Regions from separate parts of the Bacillus sp. 05T21 genome, predicted to be linked through region 2. Evidence: riboswitches for the same ligand, from Rfam matches in the RefSeq annotation. Region 2 holds a riboswitch; each other region holds the start of a gene.
The links. A riboswitch is a leader RNA that binds a small molecule or an ion and turns the genes downstream of it on or off. The one in region 2 is predicted to bind S-adenosylmethionine.
Positions count from the first base shown of each region.

Region 1 (11,124 bases), on a different contig from region 2:
GCGAAAATGTAACTTACGTAAAAAAACATGTAGAAAAGACACTTGAAAAACATTTAAACGAATTAATAAAACAATTCCAAGAAAAAGAAATCGATCCAATCGGTATACGTGAAGAAATTCGTAGTCACTCAAGAAAATGGAGCATGAAACAAATTCAAGAAATGTATCCTAGCGTAGACGTTGCAGTTAATGTGAAAATTAATGTCGTACAATCTGGTATCGGAGAATAGTGAGGTGCTGTAATGGCTGGACAAGATAAAACACATACTGTTTCCCCTTATTTCACATTTCTTCTATTACACTCCCTTCAAATTGGAGTAGGTGTGTTAGGTTACCAAAGGATTATTGCACAATATGCCGGTTATGATTCTTGGATTTCTCTTATTGTTGCGGGCATTGCAACTCATATCGTGCTATTTTGCATGCTTAAAATGTTAGAAAAAGATAATGATTTAATGAATATTCATACGACATGTTTCGGAAAGTGGACTGGAACATTTTTGTCCGTATGCTTTGCTGCATACCTTCTATTATTTTGCCTTACTGTCCTTCGTACATATATTGAAGTCATTCAAGTTTGGGTCTTCCCTACAATTAAACCGTGGAAATTAACTTTATTATTTTTACTTGTGACTTACTACGTAATTAAAGGTGGTTTTCGCTCTGTAACAGGAATGTGTTTTTGGGGCGTCGTAATACCGATTTTCGTCCTATTTTTCTTAGTTTTCCCAATGAAATACGCGCATGTCCGTAACATTCTCCCAATTCTAACTCATTCACCTTTAGAAATTCTAACTGCAGCGAAATCATCTGCATTAGAATTTCTTGGATTTGAAGCAATTCTTGTTTTTTATCCATTTATAAAAAAAGAAAAATCATTAAATAAATGGGCGCATGGTGGTATTGCTTTTACAACAATTCTATACGTAATACTAGCCATCGTTTCCCTTATGTACTATAGCCAAGGACAACTACATCATACAATTTGGCCAACATTAACAATGCTAAAAATTATAAAGATTCCTTTTATCCAAAGGTTTGAGTACATCATTATTTTCATATGGTATCTTATTATTTTACCTAATCTTTGTTTAACAATTTGGTCTTCTTGTTGCATTAGTAAAAGGTCTTTTCATGTACCATTTAAAATTACACTTCCATTTTTTATTGCAGCTATATTTATTTCATCCTTATTTTTCACAAACCGTGAAAGTATTAATACATTAAATACAGTACTGTCTCAAGCTGGTTTATATATTGTATACGCTTATATCCCAATTTTATTTCTATTCCATTCACTACGATGGCGCTTCAAATATCAGTCGAAAAAATCTTCACCCGACACACCATGATATTTGATACAATTTGGTTAATACATTTGTAAAGGGGACAAGCGAATGAAAAAGTATGTATTTTCTTTACTTGCAGTACTGAGCCTAATTCTTGCTGGATGCGGGAGTACTAGTACAAATGACAAAAAATCTTCTGAATCAAAAGAAGAACATGATCATGCCACGCACACTCAGCAAGCTGATATTCAAGAAAAAACAAAAGGAGTCGACACACTCCCTACCTTTCTAGACAAGCTTGATCCGCAAATGAAAGATATCTACACTGTCGCTGGACAAAATGCAGAGCTATTAGATTGGATTCCATGTTACTGCGGTTGCGGTGAGAGTGTAGGACATAAAAACAATAAAAACTGCTTTATTCGTGAAATTAAAAAGAATGGTGAAGTTGTTTGGGATTCCCACGCAACAACTTGTGTCAACTGCCTAGAAATCGCGGTTGAATCGGCTTCTATGAAACAAAAAGGAAAATCAACGCTCGAAATTCGTAACTATATCGACAATAAATACAAAGAAGGCTATGGCAAGCCAACACCTACGCCAATGCCAAAAGCATAAAAACGAGGAAATCCCTCATTTTTCTCTTTTCATTCACCTTTTTTCTTAACAAATTCTTTCAAGTGTATTTCTCCTTACTTGTCACACACTATATATAACTCCTCGGTAAGGAGGGTACACAGTGCAAACATATAACGACTATGATAAAGCTCTCTATTACACGTATTGCTGTAATTGGGATAAATTACTCGTTCTCATGGTTCAAACGAACGATCAATTATTTTCTAAGCGTATTGAGCATTTTTTACACGCTTATCAATACAGTAAAGAACTACCAGAAGTTGATAAACAATTGCAGCTCCTATTTCAATATATTGACCACGCATCCCAAAAGTCACATGTAGAAGAAGTAGAGCAAATTCAAATGTAAAATATAGCGCTATTCTCTTTATGAGAATGGCGCTTTTTAAAATGTTCATATCAATAAATGTTTCTCCTCATAAAACTTTTATTGATAAACATATTTTTTCTTTCTTTTCCCTACTACTTCATACTATAATTTAGTATGTAACTATTATAAGTGAGGTATAAAATATGGGACGAGAAAAAAAGCAAGAATATGCTTTACTTACTGCATGGGGAGCTTCGTTTATTGCTACATTAGGAAGTCTATACTTTTCCGAAATTATGAAATTTGAGCCTTGTGTCCTTTGTTGGTATCAACGTATTTTTATGTATCCATTTGTTTTATGGCTCGGTATCGCTGTAGTAAAGAAAGACTATCGCATTGCAAGTTATTCTTTACCAATCGCAAGTATTGGTGCTTGTATTTCTTTATATCACTATGCAATTCAAAAAATCGCAGCATTTTCAGCTGCTGGGGCAGCTTGCGGCCGCGTACCTTGTACGGGAGAATACATAAACTGGTTCGGCTTTGTGACAATCCCGTTTTTAGCACTTATCGGCTTTATCACAATCGCTGTTTGTAGCTTCATCGTAATTAAAAACAAATAAGGAGATGAAAGAATGAAAAAAATGCTTATATTTGGCGGTATTATTATCGCCTTGTTTGCAGCAATTTTCGCTGTAACACAAATGGAAGAAAAAAATGCTTCAACAAGCCAAAAAATTGATAATGCTACTGATAGTAAGACAAATGGCCCTGACTACTATACAAATAAAATCTCTCTTTCAGATCTCCAAAAGAATTTAAAAGAGAAAAAAGAAGAAACAGTATACTTTTATCAAACATCTTGCGTTCATTGTCAAAAGCTATCTCCTATCGTAGTACCAATGGCTAAAGACTTGAATGTTGATATGAAAGTTATGGATATTGAAAAATTAGATGCTCCTTGGGATGAATATAAAATTAAAGGAACTCCAACAATCATTCATTTTAAAGATGGTAAAGAAGTGAGCCGTATTAGCGGCGAACAACCGGAAGACAAATTAAAAGAGTGGCTTGAGCAAACGAAAAAATAATAAGAAAAGGAAACTCCTTCTATACATGAAATGCGTGTAAACTCCCACACTAATGTATAAGGAGGGGGTTTTATGCCAGAAGTGAAATGCTCTGTTTCCAATTGCTCATTTTGGGGACAAGGTAACCTTTGTCAAGCAAGTGCAATCGTTGTTCAACCTGATGCACAAGAAGCAGGTCAAATTGAAAACAGTTCATATACAAACGCTACTTTAACAAACGAGACGCTTGAAAGTTCTGTAACAACGAGTGTAGAAACGTGTTGTCATACATTTAAACCGAAATATTAAACGTAAAAGCATACGATTAGTCGTATGCTTTTTTACATTCCTCTCCAAACATCATGCATCATAAAAAAGTACAAAATAACGAGAAGGACCGTCCCGCATAAAGTAATGCGTCGATATACACTCTTCTCCCCTTCCCTCGCTTTAACAAATGCCCAAATAAATCCGACGAACAATATTAAATCAATATATGGAACATAAAAGGAAAAGACGAGTAACGCATATAAATACACGATAAATAAACAAGTCGTGATTAAGAAAATTTTAAATGCAAATTCACTTTTCATAATGTGACCGCCCCCCAGTCTGTACTGTATTATATTCAGCAAAACATAATAGTTGCTGTTTCAATTTTTTCATCTCACTATTTACAGGCGCGCAATTGGTATGAAATCATTAAAACCAACTAAACTTCATCACAAATAAGCTACCGTCTATTTACGGTAGCTATTACGGGACATTATATTTCCGTTTATATAGGTTACTTAAAATCGAATAAGGTAATTGTTCATAACGAATTTTTTCTCCTGTTTCATCTACAATATACAAATTGTTTCCTATATAATAGGTTCCATCTTTTCGTTTGGAATACACTGTGTATCTTTCATTTGGCAATACTGTTTTTACTTTCGTCAATTGTCCATTTGGTTCTTGCCAATATATATTTACACGATCTACTAACGTAAGCATTCCAATTTGTTCTTCTTCTACTTTACGACCATTCCAGCTCACAACACGATAACCTAGCTTATATGCTTCATATTCGGGACTCGTATGAAAACGAGAAATAATTACTTTCGTCTGTAATTGTACCCGGTCGTATAACCATTGTATGTCCCGATCGTGCATGCGAATACAACCATTCGACTCCCGGCTTCCAATCGTTCCTTCCCGATTTGTCCCGTGAATTGCATATTCCTTTTTATCTAGACCTAGCCACCTCGTACCGAGAGGGTTATTCGGAGCACCTCCAGCTATTTTTTTACGATGGTATTCTTTATTTTTATATTTAGTTATAATACAAAAATTCCCTTCAGGCGTCGGGGTGCTATCTCTTCCTGTCGTTATCGGAAATGTTCTAGTATAGTTTCCATCTTCAAAAAAAGACAGCTGATTCGTCGTAAGGTTAACTAATATTAAATGATCTGTATTAGCAAAAACGCTAGCTGGCAGGCAGAAAAATAGGATTACGATAAACCATACTTTCTTCATCTAAATCCTCCCTAGCACTAACATCATAATAAAGTGAAACTTTACTCGGTGGGAGGGTTTGTCCATCCCCTACTGAATATTAGCCTTCACCAATCGGGCATTTACGGGCAGGTATCTCCCACCTAACTTCCTTGCATTCGCCGAATTTTGAGGTAGGAATCTTACTGCCCGCAAATAGCGGGATAAATGCAATTAGCTTTACTTTGCTCTTATAAATGAAAACTATCCATTCACAATTACTCCACCATTTACATGCATCATCTGTCCCGTTACATATGCCGAATCACTAGACGCTAAATATACATATGCAGGCGCTAATTCATACGGCTGACCAGGCCTTTGCATAGGAACATTGCTCCCAAACTGTGATACTTTTTTCTCATCAAAACTGGATGGAATAAGCGGTGTCCAAATTGGGCCTGGTGCAACACCATTTACACGAATTCCTTTTTGTACTAACGACTGAGATAACGATCTTGTAAAAGCGACAATTGCTCCTTTCGTTGCAGAATAGTCGATCAACGTTTCATTTCCTTCATACGCAACGATAGATGCCGTGTTTATAATTACATCCCCTTGCTTTAAATGAGAGAGGGCTGCTTTTGCAACATGAAAATAAGAAAAAATATTAATACGGAACGTTTTTTCTAGCTGTTCCGCTGTAATATACTCTAGTCCTTGCTGCGGATATTGCTGTGCGACGTTATTCACAAGAACATTTAGCCCCCCTAGCTGCCGGGCGGTCTCTTCTACAATCTCTTTACAATGTTGTTCATTACTCAAATCTCCCGGCAATAATACACAATTCACGCCTTCTTTTTCCACAAGTTGTTTCGTCTCAGTTGCATCTTCGTCCTCATCTAAATAAGCAATCGCAATATTTGCTCCCTCTTTTGCAAAAGCGATAGAAACAGCTCTTCCAATCCCGCTATCTCCTCCTGTAATTAATACATTCTTTCCTTTTAACTTTTCACTTCCTTTATAACTTGGATCTTCGAACTTTGGAAGAGGATTCATTAACGATTCAATACCAGGTTGTTTATTTTGATGTTGTGCTGGCATTGTTAAAAAGTTTTTTTGCTGCGGCATAACTTCCTTCAACTCCTTTCTCCTTATAATGCGCACAATAAAAAAAACTACTTACACATTAAAGAACCGCAATTCACACACAGTTTTACGATTAATATTCGAATTTACGACATAAAATATGAGTTGTTCTAAAGTTTTTATGCAAAACTATTGCAAAATAGTTAAAAAACGAATATTATATATAACTGTTGTGAAAATTATTCGTAAAAAGAAAGGATGTTTATATGTTTAACCTTTCAAAACATAAAACTTCTATTAAAACTGAAATTATGGCAGGTATTATTACCTTTTTAACAATGGCATATATCATTGTCGTAAACCCTGTCATCCTTGGGGATGCAGGTGTTCCGTTTGAACAAGCATTTACAGCTACAATTATCGCTGCTGTTGTCGGAACATTATTTATGGCGATCTTTACTAATTTACCAATCGCAATTGCACCAGGTATGGGATTAAATGCTTACTTCTCTTATTCTGTTGTAAAAGCCCATGAAGGCATGACTTTCGCAATTGCATTTTCTGCTGTATTCGTAGCAGGTATGATTTTAATTTTGTTATCATTCACATCTTTCCGTACGAAATTAATGGAAGTAATTCCTGAGAACTTAAAACATGCACTTACTGCTGGTATCGGTCTTTTTATTGCTTTTATCGGTTTGCGCTTAACGGGAATTGTTACAAAAAATGATGCAAACTTAGTTGGGCTTGGCGATCTTCACTCTGCTCCAGTTCTACTAGCATTAGCTGGCCTTGGAATTACAATTATCCTTATGTCTTTAAATATAAACGGGGCACTATTTATCGGAATGTTATTAACTGGTATTATTGCTTACTTCACAGGTCAATTAATATTTTCAAGCGGCGTTACATCAATGCCTGGATTACCAGAAGGAATTATCGTTTCAAATCCAATTACTGCTGTATCTGATGTAATTAACTACGGATTATACGGCGTTGTGTTCTCATTCTTCCTTGTTACACTATTCGATACAACAGGTACACTACTTGGCGTTGCACAACAAGGTGGATTTATGAAAGATGGAAAGCTTCCAAAAGCAGGACGAGCTCTTCTATCTGACTCATTCTCAGCAACAATTGGAGCTATGTTCGGAACAACACCATCAACAGCTTACATTGAATCATCTGCTGGTGTTGCAGCTGGTGGCCGTACTGGTTTAACAACTGTTACAGTAGCTGTTCTATTTGCATTAGCAGCATTCTTCGGACCGTTAGTGAGCGCTGTTTCTGGCGTTTCAGCTATTACAGCACCATCACTAATTATCGTTGGTAGTCTTATGATGGGCTCAGTTCGCCACATCGATTGGGATACATTCGATGAAGCATTCCCAGCATTTTTAGTAATCTTAAGCATGCCACTTACATCAAGTATCTCAACAGGTATTGCACTTGGATTTATTTCATACCCACTTATGAAAGTGGCAAAAGGACAATTCCGTGCTGTTCACCCACTTGTGTATTTATTCGGGATCTTGTTCGCTTATCAATTAGTTTTCTTACCACATTAAAATCCCTCGTTGTGAGGGATTTTTTATTTACAAAAAAACATTTGACAACAGCATACACTTATGGAATAATTCGAAATAGTTAAATATTCGATGTCTTATCAAGAGCAGGTGGAGGGATGAGCCCTACGAAGCCCGGCAACCGACCCATTTATGGGCACGGTGCTAATTCTTACAACACATTGTGTTGAAAGATAAGAGTAATATGATAAGACGTCTTTTCTATATGAAAAGACGTTTTTATTTTCACTCCCTCCTCTCTTTTCTTAATTTAGGAGGGATTTTTTTATGAAAAAATTATGTTCCACCGTACTCATTATTCTCTTACTCGCATTAACAGCTTGCACAAATGAACAAGATGCTATCTCTTCACAAAAGCAACAAACGGTGAAGAAAGAAGCTACTACAGCAGCAAATCATTTACAAACAGAAATTCCAAGCCAAGTAAAAAACCCATTAAAAATCGCATTAATTATGCAAATGTCCATCGGAACTTTTTCCTCTCAATATATTGAGGGTGTCAAAAAACAAGTCGAGCTATTCGGCGGCAGTGTGCAAGTCTACAATTCTGATAATGATTTAGCAAAAATGGCAGCAAATCTAGATACTGCTATTAATTCAAAAGTTGATGGTATTTTAATTGATCACGGTCGCTCTGAAGCACTAAAACCCGGAGTAGAAAAAGCATTACAAGCGAATATTCCTGTAGTTGCATTTGATAACGACCTACGCTTACCAGGCGTAACGATTATTGATCAAGATGACTATAGTCTTGCATGGAAATCATTAAAAACGTTAGCGGAAGATCTGAATGGACAAGGGAATATCGCCGTCGTATGGGTTGGCGGATTTGCTCCAATGGAACGTCGCAATGTTATCATTGATGCTTTTTATAAACGTTATCCAAATATAAAAGAAGTTGCACGCTTTGGTACCGCTAGTAATAACACACCACTTGATACGCAAACACAAGTAGAGGCTTTACTAAAAAAATATCCGAAAAAAGGTGATTTACAAGCTATTTTCGCTTCGTGGGATGAGTTTGCTAAGGGGGCCGTCAAAGCACTCGAACAAGCTGGTCGTACAGATATAAAAGTATACAGCATTGACTTAAGTAATGAAGATTTACAACTCATGCAAAAAGAAAATTCACCTTGGACTGCTACGGCTGCAACCGATCCAGCTGAAGTCGGTAAAGTTCAAGTGCGTTTCTTATACAAGAAAATCGCTGGTGAACAAACGCCCGATATTTATTCACTAGAACCTTATTTAGTAAAGAAAAATAGTTTGCCACAAGAAAATATAACGATGGATCAATTATCAAAACATATAAACGGTTGGGGAGACTCGAAAGATGCATATTCACCTTGGATGAAAAAATTAGAGAAGGAGAAAAAATGATGACATTCTCTCTTCAAAACATTACATATTCTTATCACATCTCTACCCCTGTACTAGAAAATGTTTCTATTAACATACAAAAAGGAAAAGTTCACGCTTTACTAGGAATGAATGGTGCAGGAAAAAGTACTTTACTAAAAATAGCAACTGGTGAAATTCAACCAGTTGCTGGGAATATAAAAATTGATAATCAGTCTATTTCCTTTACTTCACCACGCGATGCAAAAAAGCATGGTATTTCTTTCGTAACACAAGAAGTGGATCACGGACTTATTCCTGGATTATCTGTATTAGAAAATGTACTAATCGATCATTTAGCAATGCAAAATAAAGCACTATTTTCAAAATCAAAATTAGTGGCACTCGCTAAACAATACTTGCAAGCTGTACAGGCCGACTTAAATATTCTTGAAGATGTTTCAAACTGCTCATTACATGAAAAACAATTACTTCTCATCGCAAGAGCTCTATCTAACAATACAAATTATCTTTTATTAGATGAGCCAACTTCTTCTCTTGGACCAAAAGAAGTCGAAACCTTTGGGAAACTATTAAAAGATTTAACATCAAAAGGAATTGGCATCATCCTGATTTCTCATCGTTTATCAGAGATTCGAAAATTTGCGGATGAAGTAACTGTTTTATATAAAGGTAAAGTTGCACTTTCTAAAGCCATTACAACGATTACGGATCAACAAATTGTTGAAGCAATGACTGGAAAACAACTTACACTTCCTATTAATACAACACCAAAACTCGGGAGCGAAGAAATATTGAAAGTACAAGAACTTCAATTACATAAAGACCATCCTCCGCTTTCTCTTACAGTACGAAAAGGAGAAACTGTTGTGATATACGGATTAATTGGAAGCGGAAAAACAACACTTGCTGAAACTTTATTTGGTGCCCGTCATACTTATCAAGCAGAAATCGACGGTCAAAATATAGCGATTAAAACACCGCGGGATGCGATTAAAGCGAAAATTGCACTTGTACCAGAAGAAAGAAGAAAACAAGGCGTATTTCTTTCGGAAGACATTATAAGTCACACAAATTTACACCAATCAGGTTGGAGACGAAAACAAACCGAATTAAATAATGCTACTGCGGCAATTACTACTTTCGGCATCTCACCAAATGATCCAAAAGCCTTTATTCATTCACTTAGCGGTGGAAACCAGCAAAAAGTCTCGATTGCAAAGTGGAATGGATTCAAACCTAATCTATTTCTTTTGGACGAGCCAACTAAAGGTGTAGACGTCGCTGCGAAACAAGACATTTTTCAATCCATTCGCAACATTACAGATGGCGGAAATTCCGTAATTTATTTCACAGGAGAACAAGATGAAGCGCTACATATCGCCGATCGTATTCTCATACTAGCAAACGGCGAATTTGTAGGTGAGTACTTGCCGAATGACCTATCTCCTGAACAGCTTTTACATTTATCTGAAGGGAGCTTTTCCATTGAATCTCATTCATAAAACTAAGAAGTTATATTTACCTACCCATCTTTTTTATCAATTTAGCACGATTGCTATCATTATAGGTGTTACAATTTTTTTCTCTATCGCCAACGATTCTTTTTTAACCTACAACAATATTAGTGATATTTTACGTTCTATTTCTATTGTAACGTTACTCGCAATTGGCGTTACCTTTACATTAATTGTAGATGGATTTGATTTATCAGTCGGCTCTACCGCTAGTTTAGCCACAATTACCGCGGCTTCTTGTCTCGTTTTATATCGACAAGAACTAATAGTCACACTCCTTATTCCTATTCTTTGTGGACTATTAGTTGGATTATTAAATGCACTACTCGTTATCCGAATTAAGCTACCAGATTTACTAGCTACATTAAGTATCATGTATATCGTGAATGGACTACACTTAACATTCTCAAAAGGATCTTCTATTTATGAAGGAATGTCTGGTGCCACAGGACATTTTATTCCATCCTTTTTATTTATCGGTCAGGGCTCTGTTTTAGGAATCCCAGTCCCTGTCATTATCATGCTTAGCGTCGTTTTGATTGCATATTTATTTTTAGAAAAAACAACGTACGGTCGTTTCTTTTATATGACAGGTGGGAATCGAGAAGCTGCTAGACTAGCCGGTATCCCTACTGATCGTTACCGTGTATATGCTTATATGATTAGCGGTTTACTTGCCTCTATTGGTGGTATTATTTTATGTAGCCGTGTTGGAACAGGACAAGTTTCAGCTGGCGCCCCATTGTTAATGGATGCAGTTGCAGCTGCCTATATCGGTTACGCAATGTT
Region 1 covers NZ_JBFTMD010000015.1:24,793-35,916, reverse strand. The annotation lists gene gerYC (spore germination protein GerYC) at 1-230, shown strand, start outside; gene AC1DKZ_RS21980 (GerAB/ArcD/ProY family transporter) at 243-1,352, shown strand; gene AC1DKZ_RS21975 (PCYCGC domain-containing protein) at 1,398-1,907, shown strand; gene AC1DKZ_RS21970 (YhdB family protein) at 2,029-2,277, shown strand; gene AC1DKZ_RS21965 (disulfide formation protein C) at 2,442-2,861, shown strand; gene AC1DKZ_RS21960 (thioredoxin family protein) at 2,874-3,329, shown strand; gene AC1DKZ_RS21955 (DUF1540 domain-containing protein) at 3,402-3,617, shown strand; gene AC1DKZ_RS21950 (hypothetical protein) at 3,650-3,901, opposite strand; gene AC1DKZ_RS21945 (L,D-transpeptidase) at 4,065-4,826, opposite strand; gene AC1DKZ_RS21940 (SDR family oxidoreductase) at 5,049-5,915, opposite strand; gene AC1DKZ_RS21935 (NCS2 family permease) at 6,140-7,441, shown strand; SAM riboswitch class I at 7,534-7,639, shown strand; gene AC1DKZ_RS21930 (sugar ABC transporter substrate-binding protein) at 7,727-8,839, shown strand; gene AC1DKZ_RS21925 (sugar ABC transporter ATP-binding protein) at 8,836-10,323, shown strand; gene AC1DKZ_RS21920 (ABC transporter permease) at 10,307-11,124, shown strand, end outside.
Region 1: another riboswitch for S-adenosylmethionine. It lies ahead of AC1DKZ_RS21930 (sugar ABC transporter substrate-binding protein); the one in region 2 lies ahead of AC1DKZ_RS24495 (peptide ABC transporter substrate-binding protein).

Region 2 (11,124 bases):
AATTAGAAAACGAGCTGAAAACACCTCTCTTTTACCGTCATAAGCGAGGCATGACTTTAACAGCTGAAGGAAGAAAGATGCTCGTTTACGTTCATAAAATTTTGCAAGATGTTGAAGAGCTAAAACAAGTGTTTTTAGATAGTGAAACACCATCTGGCATATTAAAAATTGGTACAGTCGAAACAGTCAGTACATTACCTACCATCTTGTCTTCTTACTATAAAAGCTATCCAAATGTCGATTTATCATTACAAGCCGGTCTAACGGAAGAACTTATTAGAGAAGTACTTGATCATCAATTAGATGGCGCCTTTATATCAGGTCCTATTAAACATCCACTAATTGAACAATACGATGTTAGTACTGAGAAATTAATGCTTGTTACACAAAATAAAGCTTTTCATATAGAAGAATTTACTACGACGCCCCTACTCGTTTTTAATCAAGGATGTGGATACCGTTCCAAGCTTGAACGATGGCTTAAAGATGAAGGTTTGCTACCAAAAAGAATTATGGAATTTAACATATTAGAAACTATATTAAATAGCGTAGCGCTCGGTCTTGGGATTACACTCGTCCCCCAGTCTGCGGTGCAGCACCTTTCTACAGCAGGTAAAGTCCACTGCCATCCAATTCCGGAGAAATACGGCAGTATTTCAACTGTTTTCATACGCCGTAAAGATAGTTACATGACCAATTCGATGCGCAGCTTTTTAAAAACAATTAAAGAGCACCATCATATCAATATGCTTTAAAAGACATTCTTACATGAATGTCTTTTTTTTTACAAAAGTGTAATCCTCCCGTAAGCTAATTCGATAGTTGCAGGCGGCCATATTTCATATAATTAAGACAGAAAGCAGGGCAACAACAATTCGAAAAGGAGCGGATACACATGATGAACAAAATGAAATCAAACAAATTTTTCAATACAATGGGCATGGTGCTATCCGCACTTGTCGATGCAAAAGCTGTTGCAACAACATTAAACAAATAAGGAGAGATTATGATGAACAACATTACCTTCAACAAATCAGACTTTATCCCGCATTAACGGGCAGTAAGACTCCCACTTCAAAATTCAGCGAAATCAAAGAAGTTAGGTTTGGGATCAACTGCCCGTAAAAGCCCGATTGGTTCAACTAATAATCAGCGAGGGATACCCCGCCCTCACTGATTAAAGTTTCACTTTATCGAACTTGCAAGTGGAGCAGCTCTTCTTACAGCTTTCATTTACACACTTGCTCAAAGTCTTATTTAACACTTTGTTTCCCCCAACCCCCTTTATATATAGAAAAGGCTGCTCGTCTTATAGACAAGCAGCTTTTTAGTTTGTTTCATATATAATTTGGCCTGTTTTGCTTATATCATATCCACCAATTGCTTTTAATTCATTGTGAAACTCTTCAGATTGCAAAACCTCTTTTATAACCTCAATAAGTTCCTCATTTTCTCTATTCTTCAGAAGTACTAAATCATACTGTTCTTTCATTATTGGAATAAAGTCTACGTTCACAATTTGGGAAAACTTTTCTGATCCTACCCCAACATCAGCTTTTCCATTCGCGACTTGCGAGGCAACGCCAAGGTGATTCGATTCTTCCCATTCATACCCGTTAATATCTTCTTTACTTAATTTTTGAATTCGCAATTGCTCATCCACTAACACCCTAATACCAGAACCTTTTTCTCGATTTACAAATCGTATAGATGACTGAGCTAAATCAGCCCATGTTTTTATATTTTGTGGGTTCCCTTTTTGCACATAAAACCCAACATTTCTTGCTAATAAATTCATCATAATATATGGTTGTCCAACTAAAATACGTTTTACGTAAGGAACATTATATGTACCCGTTTCACCATCAAATAAGTGTAAACTAACGACGCTTCCTTCTCCTTGGTACATCTTCACTAAACTCGTTAAACTACCTTGATACGCTCTCAATATATTAGAATTTGGCAATCGATTTTCTATATGCTTTGCCAACATATCTAACGTTAGTTCTTGACCACTAATGATGCGTGTATTCGAACTACTAATTTCGTCCTTCTTTACAGGAGTAAATTGTACCTTCCCTGTTTTCATTTGCTTTATATATTGTTCTAAATCAGCTGCATCAATGCGCATTTGTCTACCAACCCTATAAGAAGGAAGTTCTCCTTTTTTAATTAGGTCGTATACAGTTAATTTTGATACTTTTAATCGCTTTGCTACTTCTTCCGTTGTGTAGGAATGATGATCCATAGACGATTCCTCACTTTCTTCCTTCATTGTAACAAAGAAAAGAATATTTCTCCTAGTTTTAAAAAACAACTATACCGTTCAAATTATATTCAATTATAACTAGTTATAATTAGTTATAATTAGTTATAATTAGTTATAATTGAATATATCAAAACAAAAGGGGATTTTTTTATGAATAAGTTTACATTACGATCCATTGGGGCACTTATACTTTCTTTTCTTCTTATATTTAGTGCTGCATGTACAAGCGGAGAAAAGAAAGAGAAATCAACTGCCAAAGAAGGAAAAACAGTAGAACTTACTATATCCGCTGCTGCAAGCTTACAAGATGCACTAAAAGAAATTGAAACAAAATATAAAGAAAAAGAACCTAATATTAAACTTTCTTTTAACTTCGGTGCTTCTGGTGCACTTCAACAACAAATTGAGCAAGGTGCACCTGCTGATTTATTCTTCTCTGCAGCAGAGGATAAATTCCAAACTCTTGTTAAAAAAGGATTTATTAATGAAAAAGAAGGGAAAAACCTTCTTGGAAATGAACTAGTTCTAGTCGTTCCAAAAGATAGTGCTCTTACAAAATTTCAAGATTTAAAGGATGAGAAAATCAAGAAAATCGCACTTGGTACACCCGAATCTGTACCTGCAGGAAAATATGCAAAAGCTTCTCTCACATATGAAAATCTTTGGAATGACGTTCAAAATAAAATCGTATTTACAAAAGATGTTCGCCAAGTGTTAACATATGTAGAAACAGGTAATGTTGATGCTGGTATTGTATATAAAACAGACGCTCTCGTTTCAGACAAGGTAAAAATTGTAGAAGCGGTAGCAGCTAATTCTCATGAGCCAATCCACTATCCTTTAGGTGTTATAAAGGAATCTAAGCATAAGAAAGAGGCGACTTCATTCTATGAGTATTTACAATCAAAAGATGCACAATCTATCTTTAAGAAATATGGATTTACAATCCTGCCATAATCGCTATGAGCTTTGATGCAATTTTGTCACCTGTCTTTCTATCCTTGCGAGTAGCTGCGTGCGCCACAATAATCGTTACGATCTTAGGAACGATTATTGGACGAGCATTAGCGCGCTCCTCGTGGCGATATAAAGTACTACTAGAAACTATTTTCTTATTACCAATGGTGCTTCCACCAACTGTTATCGGCTTTTTTCTAATTATCATTTTTGGAAATAACAGTCCCATTGGAAAGTGGATTGAATCATTATTTCAGCAGTCCATTATGTTTACATCTACTGCTGCTATCATTGCTTCTACAGTCGTTGCATTTCCGCTCATGTACCAATCAGCAAAAACAGGATTTTCTATCGCAAATGTACAAATTGAAGATGGCGCGCGCGATCTTGGTGCAAGTGAATATCAAGTTTTTCTACATGTTACACTCCCGCTTGCATTCCCCGCACTACTTAGCGGTATGATTTTAAGCTTTGTTCGCGCACTCGGTGAATTTGGTGCAACTTTAATGTTTGCAGGAAATATACCTGGCAAAACTCAGACGATTCCAACGGCGATTTATATGGCTATTGATGCGAGTAATATGCAACTAGCTTGGACACTTGTAATCATAACGATTAGTATGTCCCTTCTATTCTTACTATGCATTCAACTCATTAATAGAAGAATTACTACTTCTTAAAGCAACTTTCGACAAAAGTTGCTTTTTATTTCCCGAAAAATAAAATGATTTGATTAATAACTGAATTTTTCCCCTTATTTAAATATACATTTTATTTGAATTCACTTTCTAAAATAGGTAATTTCCTGTTATTATATGAAAGTGTTTCAAAAAATGAAGAAATGAAAACGCATTTATATCGTAAATTCTTCATCCTGTTTTAGCGATCGGTAATCTTCTACTCTATTAGTGGGGCATTACCGATCGTTAGAACGATATGTAATTATATTGGTATAGAAAACCGAAGGGAGTCTTGTAATGGACATTTTATTAGCGCTTCTTCCTGCAATCGCATGGGGAAACATCTTATTAGTAAGCGTAAAAATGGGCGGTGGTGCATATAGCCAAACGGTAGGTATGACAATCGGTGCTCTATTCTTCGCAACAACTATGTATGTATTTACTCAACCAACTTTAACAATGACAGTCTTGATTGTTGGCTTTATTTCAGGTTTATTCTGGGCTTTAGGACAAGTAAACCAATTAAAAACAGTTGAAAAACTAGGTGTTTCAACTACTGTAACTATTTCTACTGGTATGCAACTTGTTGCAACTTCTATCTTTGGAGTTATCGCTTTTCGTGAGTGGACTACTACTACAACGATTGTTCTGGGAACGATTGCAATCCTATTAATCGTAGTTGGTGTAGTATTCACATCACTAGATGATAAAGAAAATGCACAGCCACCAGGACAATTGAAAAAGGGACTTCTTACTTTAATTGTTTCTACTTTCGGTTATCTTGTATATGTAATTATTATTCGTTGGTATAACATTGATGGTTGGTCTGCTATTTTACCACAGGCAGTTGGTATGTTCGTTGGTGCGGTTGTACTGACGTCTAAACATAAACCATTTAACAAATATGCAATTCGTAATGCTGTATCTGGTTTACTTTGGGGAACAGGAAACTTATTCTTACTTCTTTCATTACCACGTGTCGGAGTAGCGACAAGCTTCCCATTATCTCAAACTGGAATCGTTATCTCAACATTCGGTGCGATTGTCTTCTTAGGTGAAAAGAAAACAAAACGTCAATTGATCTTTATTGCTCTAGGTAGTGTTTTAATTATCGGCGGCGCTGTATTGCTTGGTATGACAAAAGCATAAATTTATACTATATTTAAACCCCCTGAAACGTATATGCTTCAGGGGGTTTTTTGATTACAATTATTTTCTAAATATAATTATTTACACGTTCTCGCTCTTTATGGTTTTTCTTCCATTCTAGCAAGCCATCGATACATAAAAATAGATTAATAATAGCTAATACTAACATGACGTATAAGCCCGTTGAAATATAAATCACAATGCTAACTATGTTATACAAAATCCATAAATGCCAATTTTCTAAGATTTTTCGGCTCAGCATAAATTGAGCTACTAATCCTAATACAGCGTTTAAAGCATCTAAATATGGACTTGTCGATTCTAAATAACGGACTTGATAATATCCCCAACCAATCCAAGCAACTAAAATAAAAAGTATATAAATAATCCATCCTTTCAAATCTAAGCGGACTGTCGGTTTTACCTTCTCCTCCCCACTACGCGCAATCCAGTAATACCAACCGTACACATTAAATATAAATTGGAAGGCTGCTAATACTGCCATTGCGTATAAGCCTTGTGTAGTGAAAATATACAGAAATACCGCAACTGTAATCATCCCAAATAAAAAGTTTGATACCTTTTCCCTTGCAAGTAACCAAACATTAATAATCCCCATAACCGATGCGAAAATTTCAATATAACTTGATCGGATATAGAATCCAACTAATATGCAAATAATACTAGAAATGAGTAAAAAAAGTGGACTTCTAACCATATTTATCTCTCCCCAGATATGTAATAAACTTCCTATCAACAGTATAAGAAATAACTCTTATACTTACTATAAATTTTCTCCTGTAAAACTCCCCACTCATCTATTCCACTTACGATAAGCCGTTTCTTTTTACAAAATTCTCTTAAAAATGGTATCGTTTTTTATAACATATTCTCATCAGAAAGGAATAAAGGATATGCCTAATAAACATCGAATTTTATTTATTGGTGCCGGTCGTATGGCAGAAGCTATATTTGCTGGACTACTTACAACAAGTAAAGAATACATCGAAGAAATTATTGTTTCCAACCGAAGTAACATAGAAAAACTAACGCAATTACAAACTCAATATGATCTATCGATTACAACAGATTGGAAACAGCATATTAAATCTGTAGATACAATCGTTTTAGCAATGCCGCCTGTCGCACATGAACAGCTATTAGCGGATCTATCCCCTCTTCTAACTAATCAATTTGTCGTGACAGTTGCTGCCGGAATCGGACCATCTTATCTAGAAGAAAGACTTCCCCAAGGGACACCTGTTGCTTGGATTATGCCAAATACAGCTGCTGGAATTGGAAAGTCTATCTCCTTATATACGACGGGACATTCTGTAGATGAAACACATCAAGAAACGTTACAACTTCTTTTAAAAGGTATCGGTACCTCACAGTTTTGTACCGAAGAGGAAGTTCACCAACTTACCGCAGTTACTGGTAGTGCACCCGCTTTTCTCTATCACTTTGCTGAAGGGTTAATTGAAGCAACGAAAAGCTATGGTATTGATGAGGAAACAGCAAAACACCTTGTCATTCAAATGATTGCTGGCTCTGCCGCTATGCTCCAGCAAAATCAGGATCCAGCTATGCTCCGCGAACAAGTAACAACACCAGGAGGTTCAACGGCTGAAGGCTTAAAAGTTCTATATGAAAATAATTTTTCAGAAGTCATTCAACAAGCAGTTGAAGCGACCAATAAAAAAGCTAGGGGGAATTAATATGACTTTAACAAGTTTAAACGACTATACAACATTACATAACGGCGTGAAAATGCCTTGGTTCGGCTTGGGTGTTTTTAAAGTTGAAGATGGTACAGAAGTAATTGATTCTGTAAAAGCAGCTATAAAAAATGGATACCGTAGTATCGATACTGCTGCGATATATAAAAACGAAGAAGGCGTTGGACAGGCAATTCAAGAATCTGGTATTCCTCGTGAAGAGTTATTCATCACTTCAAAAGTGTGGAATAGTGATCAAGGTTACGAGTCAACACTACAAGCATTTGAAACTACATTAGAAAAATTAGGTCTAGAATATTTAGATCTATATTTAGTACATTGGCCTGTAAAAGGAAAATACACTGAATCATGGAAAGCTTTAGAGCAGCTTTATAAAGATGGTCGTGTTCGTGCTATCGGTGTGAGTAATTTCCATATTCACCATTTGCAAGACGTATTTGAAATTGCAGAAATTAAACCAATGGTTAACCAAGTGGAATACCACCCACGTTTAGCACAAGAAGAATTACATGCCTTCTGTAAAGAACATAACATCCAGCTTGAAGCTTGGTCACCATTAATGCAGGGGCAGCTACTTAATCACCCAACATTACAAGAAATCGCTACGAAATATAATAAATCGACTGCACAAGTTATTTTACGTTGGGATCTGCAAAATGAAGTTGTAACAATCCCTAAGTCTATTAAAGAACACCGCATTATTGAAAATGCAAACATCTTTGACTTTGAATTAAGCTCGGATGATATGAAAGCAATTCAAGCTTTAAATGAAAATCATCGCGTTGGTCCAGATCCTGATAACTTTAACTTCTAGTAGGGAAACCACTGCCATATGCAGTGGTTTTTTTATTTTTAATAAAACTGAAAATTTAAACTATATTCCATTTGATTGACACTTCATTATCTAAGGTGTAAGATTTTGAATTATCAAAGAAACACAAAAATTAATAAAATTCATTTGTTTACTCATTGTATCAAGAGAGGTGGAGGGACTGGCCCTTTGAAACCTCGGCAGCAGGTTCATTTTGAATACTGTGCCACTTCCTGCAAGCTTTGTGCTTGAAAGATAGAATGAGGGACTTCGTTTATATACGGGTGCATAACTTGTACGTAAAAATCCCTCTTTCTCAATACGAAAAGAGGGATTTTTTATTTTTCATTTCCCTCATCATCATCCAAGCTTAATTATTTAGGAGGAAAATCAAATGAAAAAGAAGTTTGTACCCGGTATTGCATCAGTTGTAGGAGTAAGTATTTTATTAACTGGTTGCGGTAGTTATAAAAACGAAGCGAGCGGAGCAAATGCAAAAGACGAGGCACCTAGTAAACAGGTTTTAAACTTATCTTCACCTACCGAAATACGAACAATGGATACGGCTCGTGCTACAGATACTGATTCTGGTCAAGTAATGAGAAACGTATTTGAAGGTTTGTATAATCTTGGCGAAGGTAACAAGCCTGTCCCTGGCGTTGCAAAATCTCATGAAATAAATGGCGATAAAACGAAATACACATTCCATTTACGAGATTCAAAATGGTCAAACGGCACTCCTGTTACAGCGAAAGATTTTGTCTTCGCTTGGCAAAGAGCTGTCGATCCAGCAACAGCCTCTGAATATGCATTTCTATTCTTTGATATTAAAAATGCAACAAAAATTAACAACAAAGAACTTCCTGCCGATCAACTTGGTATAAAAGCAGTTGATGACCATACGTTTGAAGTAGAATTAGAGCGCCCTGTTCCGTATTTTATTAGCTTAACGGCGTTCCCAACATTTCTACCAATCAACGAGGAATTCTTTAAAGCACAAGGTGATAAGTACGCTTTAGAAGATAACAAAATCTTATACAACGGAGCTTTTACACTAAGCGATTGGAAGCATGAACAAAGCTTTAAATTTAAGAAAAACCCTACCTATTGGGATAAAGATAATGTCAAACTCGAAGAAATCAATTTCAACGTTGTGAAAGAAAAATCAACAGAAGTAAATTTATTCGAATCCAAACAATTAGACCGTATAAAACTAACATCTGACTTCGTTGATAAATATAAAAAGGATGCTAACTTTAAAGAACGCCCGAACGTAGGCGTACAGTTTTTACGTATGAATCAACAAAACAAAGTACTTCAAAACGTTTCTGCACGCCAAGCAATCGATCAAACAATTGATCGAAAATCCTTTGTAAATACGTTATTAAATGATGGCTCTACACCAACCTTTAGTCTCGTGCCGAAAAACTTTGCAAAAGGGCCTGATGGAAAAGACTTCCGTACTGCAAACGGCGATTTAACAAAAGTTGATACAACATCTGCACAAGAATTATGGAAGAAAGCAAAAAAAGAACTTGGTTCTGAAAAGATAACATTAGAATTATTAACAAGTGATGGTGACCTTGAGAAGAAAACTGGTGAATTCCTAAAAGGGCAACTAGAAAAGAATTTAGATGGCTTAACAGTAAATATAAAACCGCAACCACGTAAACAACAAGTTTCACTCTTATTAAAAGGTGACTACGAGATTGGAATTGACGGTTGGAGCCCTGACTTTGCTGATCCAATTACATTCCTTGAACTATTTACGACGAATAACCCTTACAACTTAGATCATTACTCTAATAAAGAGTTTGATGACACAATTGAAAAAGTTAAAACTACTTTGGCTGGTGATGAAAAAGCTCGCTGGGAAGCGTTACTAGCATCAGAAAAAATCTTATTTAAGGACTCTGTTATCGCTCCTCTTTACCAAAAAGGAGAATCTTATCTAGAACGTTCTTATGTAAAAGGAATTGTGCAAGTAGACTTTGCAGGCCAGTTAAACTTCAAGTGGGCAAAAATCGAAAAATAAAGTGAAACTTTAATCAGCCCTCACCAATCGGGCTTTTACGGACAGTTGCCCCCCCTTACTTCTTTGCTTTCACTGAATTTTGAGGTGAGGATCTTACTGCCCGCTAATGCGGGATAAAATGCAACTTAGATCATTGTGTTCCCACCCACACCCATTGTTTTTTTAGCAAAATATATTAAAAGCGGATTCCCTAATATGAGGAAATCTGCTTTTTCAATATATTATTCCAAGAAATTAACACTCCACTTTTTATTATTGACATATAGTTCTTTCCAGTGTTAATATTCTAAATAATCAAAGAGACGAAATATTTAACCATCAAAATGTAATGTCTACAAAGTTGAAACATATAACGTCAGATTATAGTTCAACATGTATATACATATAGAATACCTGATTACCTATATACACATATTTATAATAGGTTTTCTCTTCTGTAGCTACACTTCAAGACATGGACATTATGGCGTTACGAACAACACATTTAGGGAGGAAAGAACAATGAAGAAAAAAGTTGTACCTGTTGTTGCATCTGTTTTAGGGGCAAGTCTACTACTAACTGCTTGCGGGGGAAATAAAGATAATGCAGGCGGAGCAAAAGCGAATGATAAAGCACTTGATAAACAAGCGATTAACTTATCATTTGCTTCAGAAATTCCAACAATGGATGTTGCAAAAGCAACGGATGGGGAATCCATGAACGTAATGCGAAATGTTTTTGAAGGTTTATATGCAATGGGAGAAGATAATAAACCGATTCCTGGTGTTGCTGAGTCGGTTGACGTAAGTCCCGATAAAACAAAATATACATTCCACCTGCGTGATTCAAAATGGTCAAACGGTACTCCTGTAACAGCAAAAGACTTTGTATTCGCTTGGCAACGTGCCGTAAACCCTGAAACAGCAGCTGAATATGCATTCTTATTCTTTGATATAAAAAATGCGAAACAAATAAATCAAAAAGAAGCAGCGATCGATCAATTAGGCGTTAAAGCTCTTGACGATAAAACTTTAGAAGTACAACTGGACCGCCCTGTTCCCTACTTCTTAAGCTTAACGACATTCTCAACATTCTTACCAATTAATGAAGACTATTTAAAATCTCAAGGCGATAAATACGGTTTAGAAACAAATCATTTAATTTACAATGGTGCTTTCACATTAGATAACTGGAAACATGAACAAAGCTTCCAATTGAAGAAGAACCCTAACTATTGGGATGCTAAAACTGTAAAACTAGAAGAAATCAACTTCAATGTCGTTAAAGATAAATCTACAGAAGTTAACTTATATGATTCAGGACAAATTGATCGCGTTGCTTTAACTGCGGAGTTTGTTGATAAGTATAAGAACGATACCAACTTCAAGGAACGTGCTGAAGTCGGTATCCAATTCTTACGACTAAATCAGAAAAATGCAGTATTAAAAAATCAACATGCACGCCTCGCTATTAACGAAGCAATGAATAAAAAAGCGTACGTAGA
Region 2 covers NZ_JBFTMD010000019.1:46,342-57,465, forward strand. The annotation lists gene AC1DKZ_RS24450 (LysR family transcriptional regulator) at 1-755, shown strand, start outside; partial or broken gene AC1DKZ_RS24455 (DUF3948 family protein) at 1,181-1,261, shown strand; gene AC1DKZ_RS24460 (substrate-binding domain-containing protein) at 1,328-2,275, opposite strand; gene modA (molybdate ABC transporter substrate-binding protein) at 2,420-3,226, shown strand; gene modB (molybdate ABC transporter permease subunit) at 3,232-3,906, shown strand; gene AC1DKZ_RS24475 (GRP family sugar transporter) at 4,204-5,055, shown strand; gene pnuC (nicotinamide riboside transporter PnuC) at 5,123-5,773, opposite strand; gene proC (pyrroline-5-carboxylate reductase) at 5,970-6,773, shown strand; gene AC1DKZ_RS24490 (aldo/keto reductase) at 6,775-7,608, shown strand; SAM riboswitch class I at 7,763-7,867, shown strand; gene AC1DKZ_RS24495 (peptide ABC transporter substrate-binding protein) at 8,000-9,640, shown strand; gene AC1DKZ_RS24500 (peptide ABC transporter substrate-binding protein) at 10,142-11,124, shown strand, end outside.

Region 3 (11,124 bases), on a different contig from region 2:
TCATGTGGTATGTTGGTGTTCAAAAAATTGGTGCGTCACATACGATGGTATATATGTATATTACGCCGCTTGTAGCTGTTTTATTTGCAGCTGTATGGGCAAATGAATATGTATCGTTTCAACAAATAATCGGTGGAATCATCATTTTCTTCGGTTTATGGTTTGTGAAATCAGAGAAAGTAGAAGCTAATTCTATCGTGCAAGAACCTATATCAAAATAGGAAAACAGATCATTTATGATCTGCTTTCCTATTTTTTTATTTTTGGTAAAAATACGAGGAATAAAATGGAAGTAATAAGTGGGATTAAATTAAGAAAAGGAATACGGAAGAGTGTAATAAGAATAATACCTGGAAGAAGAACACCGAGGACAGCATAGAAAATACTATGTTTTTTCATGTACCAATATAATGAAAGTCCAATAAGTGCAGGAACAATGAGATGAATGAGAGCCATTAAAAAATAAATCATTAGACGCCCCCTTTATTAATGTGCTTATTACATCATATCCGTATGTTCATAGATTGATATCAATTTTTTCATAATTGGACGAAAATGTTTTGAAAAACGTCACATTTATGAGGGATTCTATATTAGAAATCTTGTATAATATTATTTCCTAAAAGCATTTAAAAAACATAAACATACTGTTTATGTTTTTTAAATTTGAGTGAAATGAATTTTTAGTAGTATGGACTCGAAAGAAATGAGTTATATAGCTTTGGTTGGATAGATAAAAACTATTGAAGGGGAGTACAATATGATTAGTATGTCATTAAGGTCGTTTAAAATTCAATCGTATTATCTACTAGGTATTCTGTTATTAGGCTGGATGTTAACACCGTTTTCAGCACATTTTCTAGGTGCTGGAATTGGACTTATTGTAAGCATGTATTGTGTTTGGATTTTAGGAAGGCGTATCGAAAAGCTTGGAGATAGTATAGTAAAGAAGACGAAAGCGCCGACGCTTGGTATGTTTAATCGCTTTGCAGCTGCAATTTTGGGTGCTATTATTATGTACGAAATTGAGCATCATATGGTAATGTGGGCATTTGCAGTAGGTATTCTGGGTGGTTATTTCTTAATCGTTATTAATTTAGGTTATTATAGTATGAAGGATGAAGAAGAATTAACAAAGGGTTAAAAGAGCTAAAAGAGCTAAAAGAGCCTCTTTTTAGATGGAATAGAGGATCCAGCGGTGGATAGAAGCGGTTAGGGCCTTTTTTTGTTTCCATGCGGTGTGAAACCAGAAGGATGTAGTGAGTGGGGGAATAGTTTATATGTTCGAAGCCGTGGTTTGTATGTTTGAAAATCCGAGTATATCAATTGAAAATTAGGTTTGGAACTTTTTTAGATGGAATAGAGGATCTGGCGGTGGATAGAAGCGGTCAGATCCTTTTTTAGTCCCATACGGTGTGAAACCAGAAGGATGTAGTGAGTGGGAAAATAGTTTATATGTTCGAAGCCGTGATTTGTATAAATGAAAATCTGGTTACTTAAATTGAAAATTGGCTTACTCTGGAATAAGGGATCCGGCGGTGGATAGTACAACAGGAAGCGTAACTTTGTATAAAATATAGGTTTCCGCTTCCAATAAGTTAATATGAAATCACTTAGTAGTATGACTCTTAGGTTCTTTAAAAAAGTTGGATACAATACAACAAGCTATTCCGATAATTAGAATAATGTATTTTATCGTTTTACTTGTATGCTCAAATAAATTAACGTTAAGCATCACAAGTCCCCAAAACATTTGAATCGCTCCATAACTGAATAAAATTTTTCCTGTACGAGAAAAATTTTTCATGGGCCTCACCCTTTCCTTTATATGTAAATTATATCATATCATAGGAAACTACAAATGAATGATTATAAAAAGAATTTTCTGTAAATTTATGGGTATTGGTATGCAATAGATGAAGAGATTAAAGTTTCACTTTATATAAGATATAGAAAGAAGCTTACGTTTTTAACGTAAGCTTCTTTTTTATGTAAGTGTGTGTAACCGTTAAGCCGCATTGGGTTTTGTCGGTGAGTACGCGGAACTTTACGGTTACACGACACTTATTCATATGAGTAAAAGGGTTATTCCAACAGAAAATTTGTAATTAAGCGATTGGACCGCCTAAGTTAATAATAGCTTCAGAAACGCTATCGAATTTTTTGAAGTTTTCTTTAAATTCGTTTGCAAGCTCAATTGCTTTCGCTTTGTAAGCATCTTTATCAGCCCAAGTTTGTTCAGGCATTAATACTTCATCAGGTACACCTGGAACATGACGAGGTACTTCAAGGCCAAAGATGTCGTGTTTTGCAGTTTCGGCTTTAGCAAGTTCACCGCTTAGTGCTGCTTGAATCATTGCACGAGTGTAACCTAAGTTCATACGTTTACCAACGCCGTATTCGCCACCAGTCCAGCCAGTGTTTACTAAGAATACTTTCGCATCATGTTTCTCGATTTTTTCACCAAGCATTTCAGCATAACGAGATGCATCAAGCGGTAAGAACGGTGAACCGAAGCAAGTAGAGAATGTAGCTTGCGGAGATGTAACACCGCGCTCTGTTCCTGCTAGCTTACTAGTGTAACCGCTTAAGAAATGGTACATAGCTTGCTCTTTTGATAACTTGCTGATTGGAGGCAATACGCCAGATGCATCAGCAGTTAAGAAAATAATTGTATTTGGATGTCCTGCAACACTTGGCAGTACGATATTGTCAATCGCATGCATAGGGTATGCAGCACGTGTATTTTCTGTTAAAGTAGTATCGTTATAGTCAGCGATGCGTGTTTGACCATCAATGACAACGTTTTCTAAAACTGAACCAAATTTGATTGCATCGAAGATTTGTGGTTCTTTCTCATGAGAAAGGTTTACACATTTTGCATAGCAACCGCCTTCAATATTGAATACGCCGTTATCAGACCAACCGTGCTCATCGTCACCGATTAATTTACGGTTTGGATCAGCAGATAATGTTGTTTTGCCTGTTCCAGATAAACCGAAGAATAGTGCTACGTCGCCTTCTTCGCCTACGTTTGAAGAGCAGTGCATAGAAAGAATGTCTTGTTCAGGTAGTAAGAAGTTCATAATAGAGAAGATTGATTTTTTCATTTCTCCAGCATATTCTGTACCACCGATTAGTACGATACGTTTTTCGAATGAAACCATAATGAATGCTTCAGAATTTGTACCGTCAATTGCTGGATCTGCTTTGAAGTTTGGTGCAGAAACAATTGTGAACTCTGATTCGTGAGTTGCTAATTCTTCTTCATTTGGACGAATAAACAATTGATGTACGAACAAATTATGCCATGCATATTCGTTAACAACTTGAATTGGTAGGCGATAGTTGCGATCAGCGCCAGCAAATCCTTTGAAGATGAATAACTCTTCTTTTTCTTTTAAGTATTCTAAAACTTTTATATATAATTTATTAAAATGTTCTTCAGAGATCGGTTGGTTCACGGCTCCCCAAGCAATTTTGTCAGCAACCGATGCTTCCTTCACAATAAATTTATCTTTAGGAGAACGTCCTGTGTATTTTCCTGTTGAAGCAGAAACGGCACCAGTAGAAGTTAATTTCCCTTCGTTTCGCATTAATACTTTTTCCACTAATTGCGGAACACTTAATTGAATCTGTGCATTGCTTCCGTTCAATAATTCATGTAAACCAATTTGGACATTCACAGTACTCATATTTATATACCATCCTTTTCATTTAATGAAATATTTCTCGTAATCCCCATCAATAGTATAACACAATTATATAAATAATGTATACTATTTATTTATTTTTGTTTGTGTGAATGTATCATTTCCCTATTAATATTTCATTCTATGGGTATTGAGAAAAACTTTCAGGAAAATGTGAATATTAATTGACAAATGAATATCATTTCTTTAGTATAGGTTGGGACGGATACTCTCTTATCCCGAGCTGGCGGAGGGACAGGCCCGATGAAGCCCAGCAACCTCACTTGTAGTGGTAAATACAGGTGAATAGGTGCTAAAACCTGTGCGAGGCTAACGGTCTCGAACGATAAGAGCAAAGGGCAAAAAGCAGTATGCAAGTAGCAAATTAAACCTTTCCTCTATGTTAAGTAGGAAAGGTTTTTCTGTATGCTTGTGTGGGAGAATAAATGTATGTCGCAGTTTGTGGCAAATTAAGGATGAGTTCCGTACAATATATACAATTACTGTAGGGAGGTTTACCACATGACAAAAAAACGTCATCTGTTCACATCTGAGTCTGTAACTGAAGGACATCCAGATAAAATTTGTGACCAAATTTCTGATTCAATTTTAGATGCGATCTTAGCAAAGGACGCAAATGCACGTGTAGCTTGTGAAACAACTGTAACAACTGGTTTAGTATTGGTAGCGGGGGAAATTACGACTTCTACTTACGTAGATATTCCAAAAATCGTTCGTGAAACAATTCAAGGCATTGGTTACACACGCGCAAAATACGGATTCGATGCAGAAACTTGTGCAGTTTTAACATCTATCGATGAGCAATCTGCTGACATCGCTATGGGTGTTGACCAAGCACTAGAAGCACGCGAAGGTCTAATGACTGACGCTGAGATTGAGGCAATTGGTGCGGGAGACCAAGGTTTAATGTTTGGCTTCGCATGTAATGAAACACAAGAATTAATGCCACTTCCAATCTCGCTTGCTCACAAATTAGCTCGCCGTTTAACTGAAGTACGTAAAGATGACACATTATCATACTTACGTCCGGATGGAAAAACGCAAGTTACAGTTGAGTATGATGAAAATGGTAAACCTGTACGTGTAGATACAATCGTAATTTCTACACAGCATCATCCAGATGTTACGTGGGAAGAAATCGATCGCGATTTAAAAGAGCATGTAATTAAAGCTGTAGTTCCAGCAGAATTAATGGATGGAGAAACGAAATTCTTCATTAACCCAACTGGCCGCTTCGTAATTGGTGGACCACAAGGTGATGCTGGTTTAACAGGACGTAAAATTATCGTTGATACTTACGGTGGATACGCTCGCCATGGCGGTGGTGCATTCTCTGGTAAAGATGCAACAAAAGTTGACCGCTCTGCAGCATATGCAGCTCGTTATGTTGCGAAAAATATCGTAGCAGCTGGTCTTGCTGACAAAGCAGAAGTACAACTTGCATACGCAATCGGCGTAGCGCAACCAGTATCAATTTCAGTTGATACATTTGGCACTGGTAAAGTATCTGAAGACGTACTAGTAGAACTAGTTCGTAACAACTTCGATCTTCGCCCAGCTGGTATTATTAAAATGCTAGACTTACGTCGCCCAATTTACAAACAAACAGCAGCTTACGGCCACTTCGGACGTACTGATGTAGATCTTACATGGGAACGTACAGACAAAGCAGCTACTTTAAAAGAGCAAGCTGGTCTATAATATATGAAAAAAAAGCTTTGCGCGTGTCGCAAAGCTTTTTTTATTTGGTTTTATCCCGCATTAACGGGCAGTAAGCCTCCCACCTCAAAATTCGGCTGTAAAGCAAAAAAGTTAGGTAGGAGGCTAACTGCCCGTAAAAGCCCGATTGGTTCAACTAATAATCAGTGGGGAAGAACAAAATCCCCACTGATTAAAGTTTCACTTTATTTACTACTTGAATGCAAGAACTACAATAAACTTCCCCGTCTAGCTCAATATACTTCTTCATATTTGTCATACCACTTGCCGGAAATGGCATATGAATCCACGCTTTTTCATACGTTTGTATTTCCTTTTCACATGATTTACAAAGGATTGGTTTCTTACGGAACATAGACGGTCACCCTTTCAGTTGGCGTGCTTTTCCTGCGCAAAAAGCACTGCTCAGTAAAAATAGCGTTGCGAATATAATACTCACTAATGTAGCGTATGGAATTGCTCCTTTTAGAGAAAAACCGACAGTGATGGAAGCAACAAATAAGAGGATGAATGTTGTTGTTAATTTTTTGTATAGTTCCATAGTGAGTGAACCTCCAAATTATTTTGTAATTTAAAATGAAATCTACTATGTAGAAAATATAAGGGGATTTAAAGAGTTAATGGTGTGTAGTCCAGGCGTATAAGAAGGTATATTTTCCTTTTTGTGGTCGTATATACTTATATTGTATCACGGTGCATCATTGGCTTCATACATAATTGTGTAAAGATATGTATGATAAAATGAAGAAAAGTCTTTAGGAAAGGAAAGATGAAAAATGAGTGTAACTGAACATAAAAAACAAGCTCCAAAAGAAGTGCGCTGCAAGATTGTAACGATTTCCGATACACGTACGGAAGAGACGGATAAGAGTGGTCAATTGTTACATGCATTATTAATAGAAGCAGGACATAAAGTGACCTCTTATGAAATTGTGAAAGATGATAAAGAGAGTATTCAGCAGGCTGTTTTAGCTGGTTATCATAGGGAAGATGTTGATGTCGTGTTAACGAATGGCGGAACTGGTATTACGAAACGTGATGTAACGATTGAGGCAGTTTCAGTGTTATTAGATAAAGAAATTGTTGGATTTGGTGAGTTGTTCCGTATGATTAGTTATTTAGAAGATATCGGAAGCGCTGCGATGTTAAGTCGAGCAATTGGCGGTACTATTGGAAGGAAAGTTGTCTTTTCAATGCCAGGGTCTAGCGGAGCAGTTCGTCTTGCGATGAATAAGTTAATTTTACCGGAATTAGGTCATATTACATTTGAGCTACATCGCCAATGAGTAAGTGGGCTGGAATTGTATTGGCAGGAGGTATGTCGAGTAGATTTGGTGAGCCGAAAGCATTAGCAATTTGGAAGGGGAATACTTTCGTTGAGCATATTGTGAAAGTGATGACAAGTAATTTGCAAGAAGTTGTAGTCATTAGTCATTCTGATATAAAAGAGCGAGTAGAGAAACTCGTACAAGTTCCTGTTATAGAAGATATTCCGCATTATAAAGGAAATGGACCACTTGCTGGAATTGTATCAGGAATGGAATATGTAGAAGCAGATTGGTACGCTATTATGCCTTGCGATGCGCCAAATGTTTCGCATGAATGGTTTACCATTTTACTAGAGCAAACGAGCAATGAATATGATGCGGTTGTCCCTATTATTAATGGAAGAAAACAACCGTTACTTGCAGCGTATCATAACCGTGTGAAAGAAGAAATTTATGCTTTGCTTCAAGAAGAAAAAAGAAGTATGGGCCAACTTTTATCACAATGTAATGTGAAGTATATTGCTGGTGAAGAGGTACAGGCGAATGCAGATTGGTTTATAAATGTGAATACGAAAGAAGAATATGTACAAGCTCAAAAAAACCTTTCAAATGAATGAAAGGTTTTTTGATATACAGAAATTGGGGAACAATTACTGTATAAAGGTATGTGAGTAAGTTAATTTTAAGGGGATTTCGTGAACTACCCGCCACTTAACGTCCTAAAGGAGTGTTTGAAGTGAGGGCTTCTCGGTTAATCATTACTTCTGATAGCTAACGAATTCGTCCTAAGACAGCCGAGCTAACTCCCTTGTTCCAAAGGTTATTTTATTACAATTTATGCTGACGCTAAAAGACGTATTGCTTCATTTTTGATATTGATGGCTGAGTTATAATCTCTATCGAGATCTACACCGCATATACAAGAATAGATTCGTTCAGACAATGTCAGACTTTTCACATTTCCACAGCTACTACATGTTTTTGTTGATGGAAACCATTTGTCTATTTTCACAAGTTGTTTTCCTTGTTCGTTTAGTTTATAAGTTAAGAAAGAAGTGAACATACCCCACCCATTATCAGCGACACTTTTTCCAAAATGAAGTGCTTGCGATATTCCTTTCATGTTTAGATCTTCAATAGCTACAACATCAAAATTGGCAGCTAACTTTTTAGACTCATGATGAAGAAAATTCTTACGTTGGTTAGCTACTTTCTCATGTAACGTAGCTACACGAATACGTTGTTTATTCCAACGTTCAGAACCTTTATTGCGTCTTGATAATACTCGTTGCGCCTTTGTTAATCGGTCTAACATGTTACGATAGAACTTAGGATAATTGGCTTTCTCATCCTCAGAACTGACGTATAATCCATCCATTGCAAAGTCTAATCCAACAACTGTTTCTACTTCTTTTTGTACAATCTCTTTTTCGTATTCAGTCAAGATTGACACATAGTATTTACCAGTAGGTGTCATAGAAATCGTACAAGACTTGATCATATAATCTTGTGGTATCTCTCTATGTTTTTTGATGCGTACCATTTTCAGTTTTGGCAATTTGATATGACCATTAAGCAACAGAATATTACCGTTTACTACATTCGTTGTATAAGACTTTCTGTCCTTTTTACTTTTGAATGTTGGGAAGTTATTTTGACCACTAAAGAAATTCTTATATGCAGTTTGCAAGTGTAGTTGAGTATTTGCCAAAGCTAATGAATCAACTTCTTTTAACCACTCAAATTCTGCTTTATATTTCGCAGGGGTTGGAGGCTTTTGTTTCTTTAGTTGTTCCTTATCATCTTTGTATTTTTCGTACGCTTCTTTTCGCTCAGCTAACATTCTATTGTACACGAAACGTACACAACCGAAGGTTTTACGTATAAGATTTGCTTGTTCTTCTGTTGGATACAACCGGAATTTATATGCTTTATTCTGCTTTGTCATATCATTTCACCTCACTTTTTACCTTGATTTTCAATATGTTTCTTTACTACGTCTATTGGCGAACTACCAGTAGTTAGTAAGCAAAAACTTCTTGACCAAAACATTTCTTTCTAAAGTTTTTTTCACTTGTGGAAAGTCCTTCTTGATTAGTTGAGAACTTGCACTTTTATAAGCATTAATAAATTTTGTCATTTCTTTTTAAGCGAGTAATTCTGATGCGGTGTGCTGAAGGACTGTTTCATATTGGTCAAGTAAGCCACGAAAGATTCCATCCCAGCTTTTTGATTGGGCATAAGACGAAGCCGCTATGCCCATTTGCATAAGCTGCTCTTCATTTTGCAATAAAGAATGGATGGATGATAGAAATGAATCCGCATGTTTGGGTGGGCAAAGAACTCCCGTTTTTCCATCTGTAATAATATTTTTAACTCCTCCACTATTTGCACCAATGACAGGTGTACCGCATGCAAATGATTCAAGTACGACATTTCCGAACGTTTCAGTAGCTGATGGAAATACCGTCATATGAGAACAAGCGTAGACTTCAGCTAGATCCGCCCCTTGTAAATATCCAGTAAAAGTGACATTTGTTTTCGGAACAGCTTCACGCAAATTTGTTGCTAGAGGCCCGTCTCCAGCGATGAGCCAATGAATATCGTCACGTTCTTTGTTTGTCGTTTGAATAAGTGTTTGAAGAGTATCGATATCTTTTTCAGGAGCAAGGCGCCCGACGTAGGAAAGAATATATTTCGCTGTAATATTATATTTTTTTCGGAATAGGTCTTTATTGTAAGTTGGATGAAAGAGAGTACAATCTACACCACGTCCCCAAATATAGAGCTGTTGAAATCCTTTTTTCTTTAATTGATGTAATGTTTCAGGAGAAGGAACAAAGTTTTTTTGCATATGACTATGAAACCAGCTTAAATAGTTCCATAGCATATTGGAGAGAAATTCGATTTTGTAATAGCGTAAATAGGCGTCAAAATCAGTATGATAAGAACCGACAACTGGGATATTTAACTTTTTGGCATAATATAACCCACAAAGTCCCATATTGAAAGGCGTAGCGATGTGAATGATATCAGGTTTAAAGGCAAGAAGTTCCCGCTTAATGCGCGGAGTAGGAAAGGCAAAGCGACATTCTGGATATAATATTGTTAACGGGATACTTCTCATTTTGTTCACATTCGCTACGAAATTATCTTCTGCCGTATGCTGAGGGGCGAAAACAGAATAGGCGATATTTTCTTTTTGAAAATATTTAGTTAAACGTTCCAAAGTTTTCGCCACACCGTTGACTTGTGGTGTAAATGTATCGGTAAATATGGCGACTCTCATCATATCGCTCCTTTACATGAGTGGAATGAGTTGATAAAAAGAGATGATGCCAGAGCAAGTGCCAAGGCACATGCCTACAAATACATCTGACGGATAATGAAGCCCTAAATAAATACGGGAAATACCGACGCATAATGCTAACGGTAATAGAAAAGCAAGCAAGTTTGGATTATAGCAAATAAATGGAATGAGGACAGAGAAAACAGCGGTTGTATGTCCGGATGGAAAAGAATGATCTTTTAAAGGCTGTACTGGATATTTCGCATCTTGAATTGTTAAATAAGGACGTTTTCGTGGATACCATCTTTTTAATATTTGCACAGGAATATGGCTAATTGTCAAAGAAATAGCAGTTGCAATTGCAGCTTGATGCAAATTCCCTGTTGCGAAAATTAAAAAGAATAGGGTAAGTGCAATGGAAAAACTTGCACCACCGATATGGGTAATATTGCTGAAAAAGATGTTTAATGTTTTTTGATCAAAGTAGCGATTAATTCCTTTGAAGATGTAACATTCTATTTTATATAGTCCACTGACCTTCATGAGATTTTTCCTCCCTCATTTACATATATATGGAGTTATTAACTTCTATTTTAATAAGATTTTATTGAGGGGATAATAAGGTTTTGTAAAGAAAAAGTTAGATTTTTTCATAAAAAAAGCTGCCAGTCTTATGGCAGCGATAAAATCACTTTTGTAACGATTTATAATATTGTCCTTTTTCAACGTATTGTGTGCGGATACGTTCCATATCTTTACGGTCTTCTTCTGTTAATTCGCGAATGACCTTCGCAGGGCGACCGAAAGCTAACGTATTAGGAGGGATTTTCTTTCCTTGTGAAACGAGACTACCAGCACCGATGAAAGCTCCTTCACCAATTTCAGCGCCATCTAATATGATAGATCCCATTCCGATTAAAGCATCTTTTTTAATTTTGCAGCTATGTAAAATAATTTGATGCCCAACGGTAACGTCATCTTCTAAAATAAGAGGATACTGGGGGCTTTGGTGAAGTGTACATTGATCTTGTACATTTACTCTATTTCCAATTATCGTTGGTGATACATCACCGCGGATGACTGTATTAAACCAAATGCTAGATTCTTCGCCAATTGTCACATCGCCTGTAATGGT
Region 3 covers NZ_JBFTMD010000013.1:25,771-36,894, reverse strand. The annotation lists gene AC1DKZ_RS20455 (DMT family transporter) at 1-221, shown strand, start outside; gene AC1DKZ_RS20450 (hypothetical protein) at 250-471, opposite strand; gene AC1DKZ_RS20445 (ATP synthase subunit I) at 761-1,144, shown strand; gene AC1DKZ_RS20440 (hypothetical protein) at 1,610-1,807, opposite strand; gene pckA (phosphoenolpyruvate carboxykinase (ATP)) at 2,109-3,695, opposite strand; SAM riboswitch class I at 3,924-4,045, shown strand; gene metK (methionine adenosyltransferase) at 4,215-5,414, shown strand; gene AC1DKZ_RS20425 (hypothetical protein) at 5,605-5,787, opposite strand; gene AC1DKZ_RS20420 (hypothetical protein) at 5,794-5,973, opposite strand; gene AC1DKZ_RS20415 (MogA/MoaB family molybdenum cofactor biosynthesis protein) at 6,209-6,718, shown strand; gene AC1DKZ_RS20410 (molybdenum cofactor guanylyltransferase) at 6,715-7,317, shown strand; gene AC1DKZ_RS20405 (RNA-guided endonuclease TnpB family protein) at 7,536-8,648, opposite strand; partial or broken gene AC1DKZ_RS20400 (IS200/IS605 family transposase) at 8,660-8,843, opposite strand; gene AC1DKZ_RS20395 (glycosyltransferase family 4 protein) at 8,847-9,989, opposite strand; gene AC1DKZ_RS20390 (phosphatase PAP2 family protein) at 10,002-10,532, opposite strand; gene AC1DKZ_RS20385 (gamma carbonic anhydrase) at 10,678-11,124, opposite strand, start outside.
Region 3: another riboswitch for S-adenosylmethionine. It lies ahead of metK (methionine adenosyltransferase); the one in region 2 lies ahead of AC1DKZ_RS24495 (peptide ABC transporter substrate-binding protein).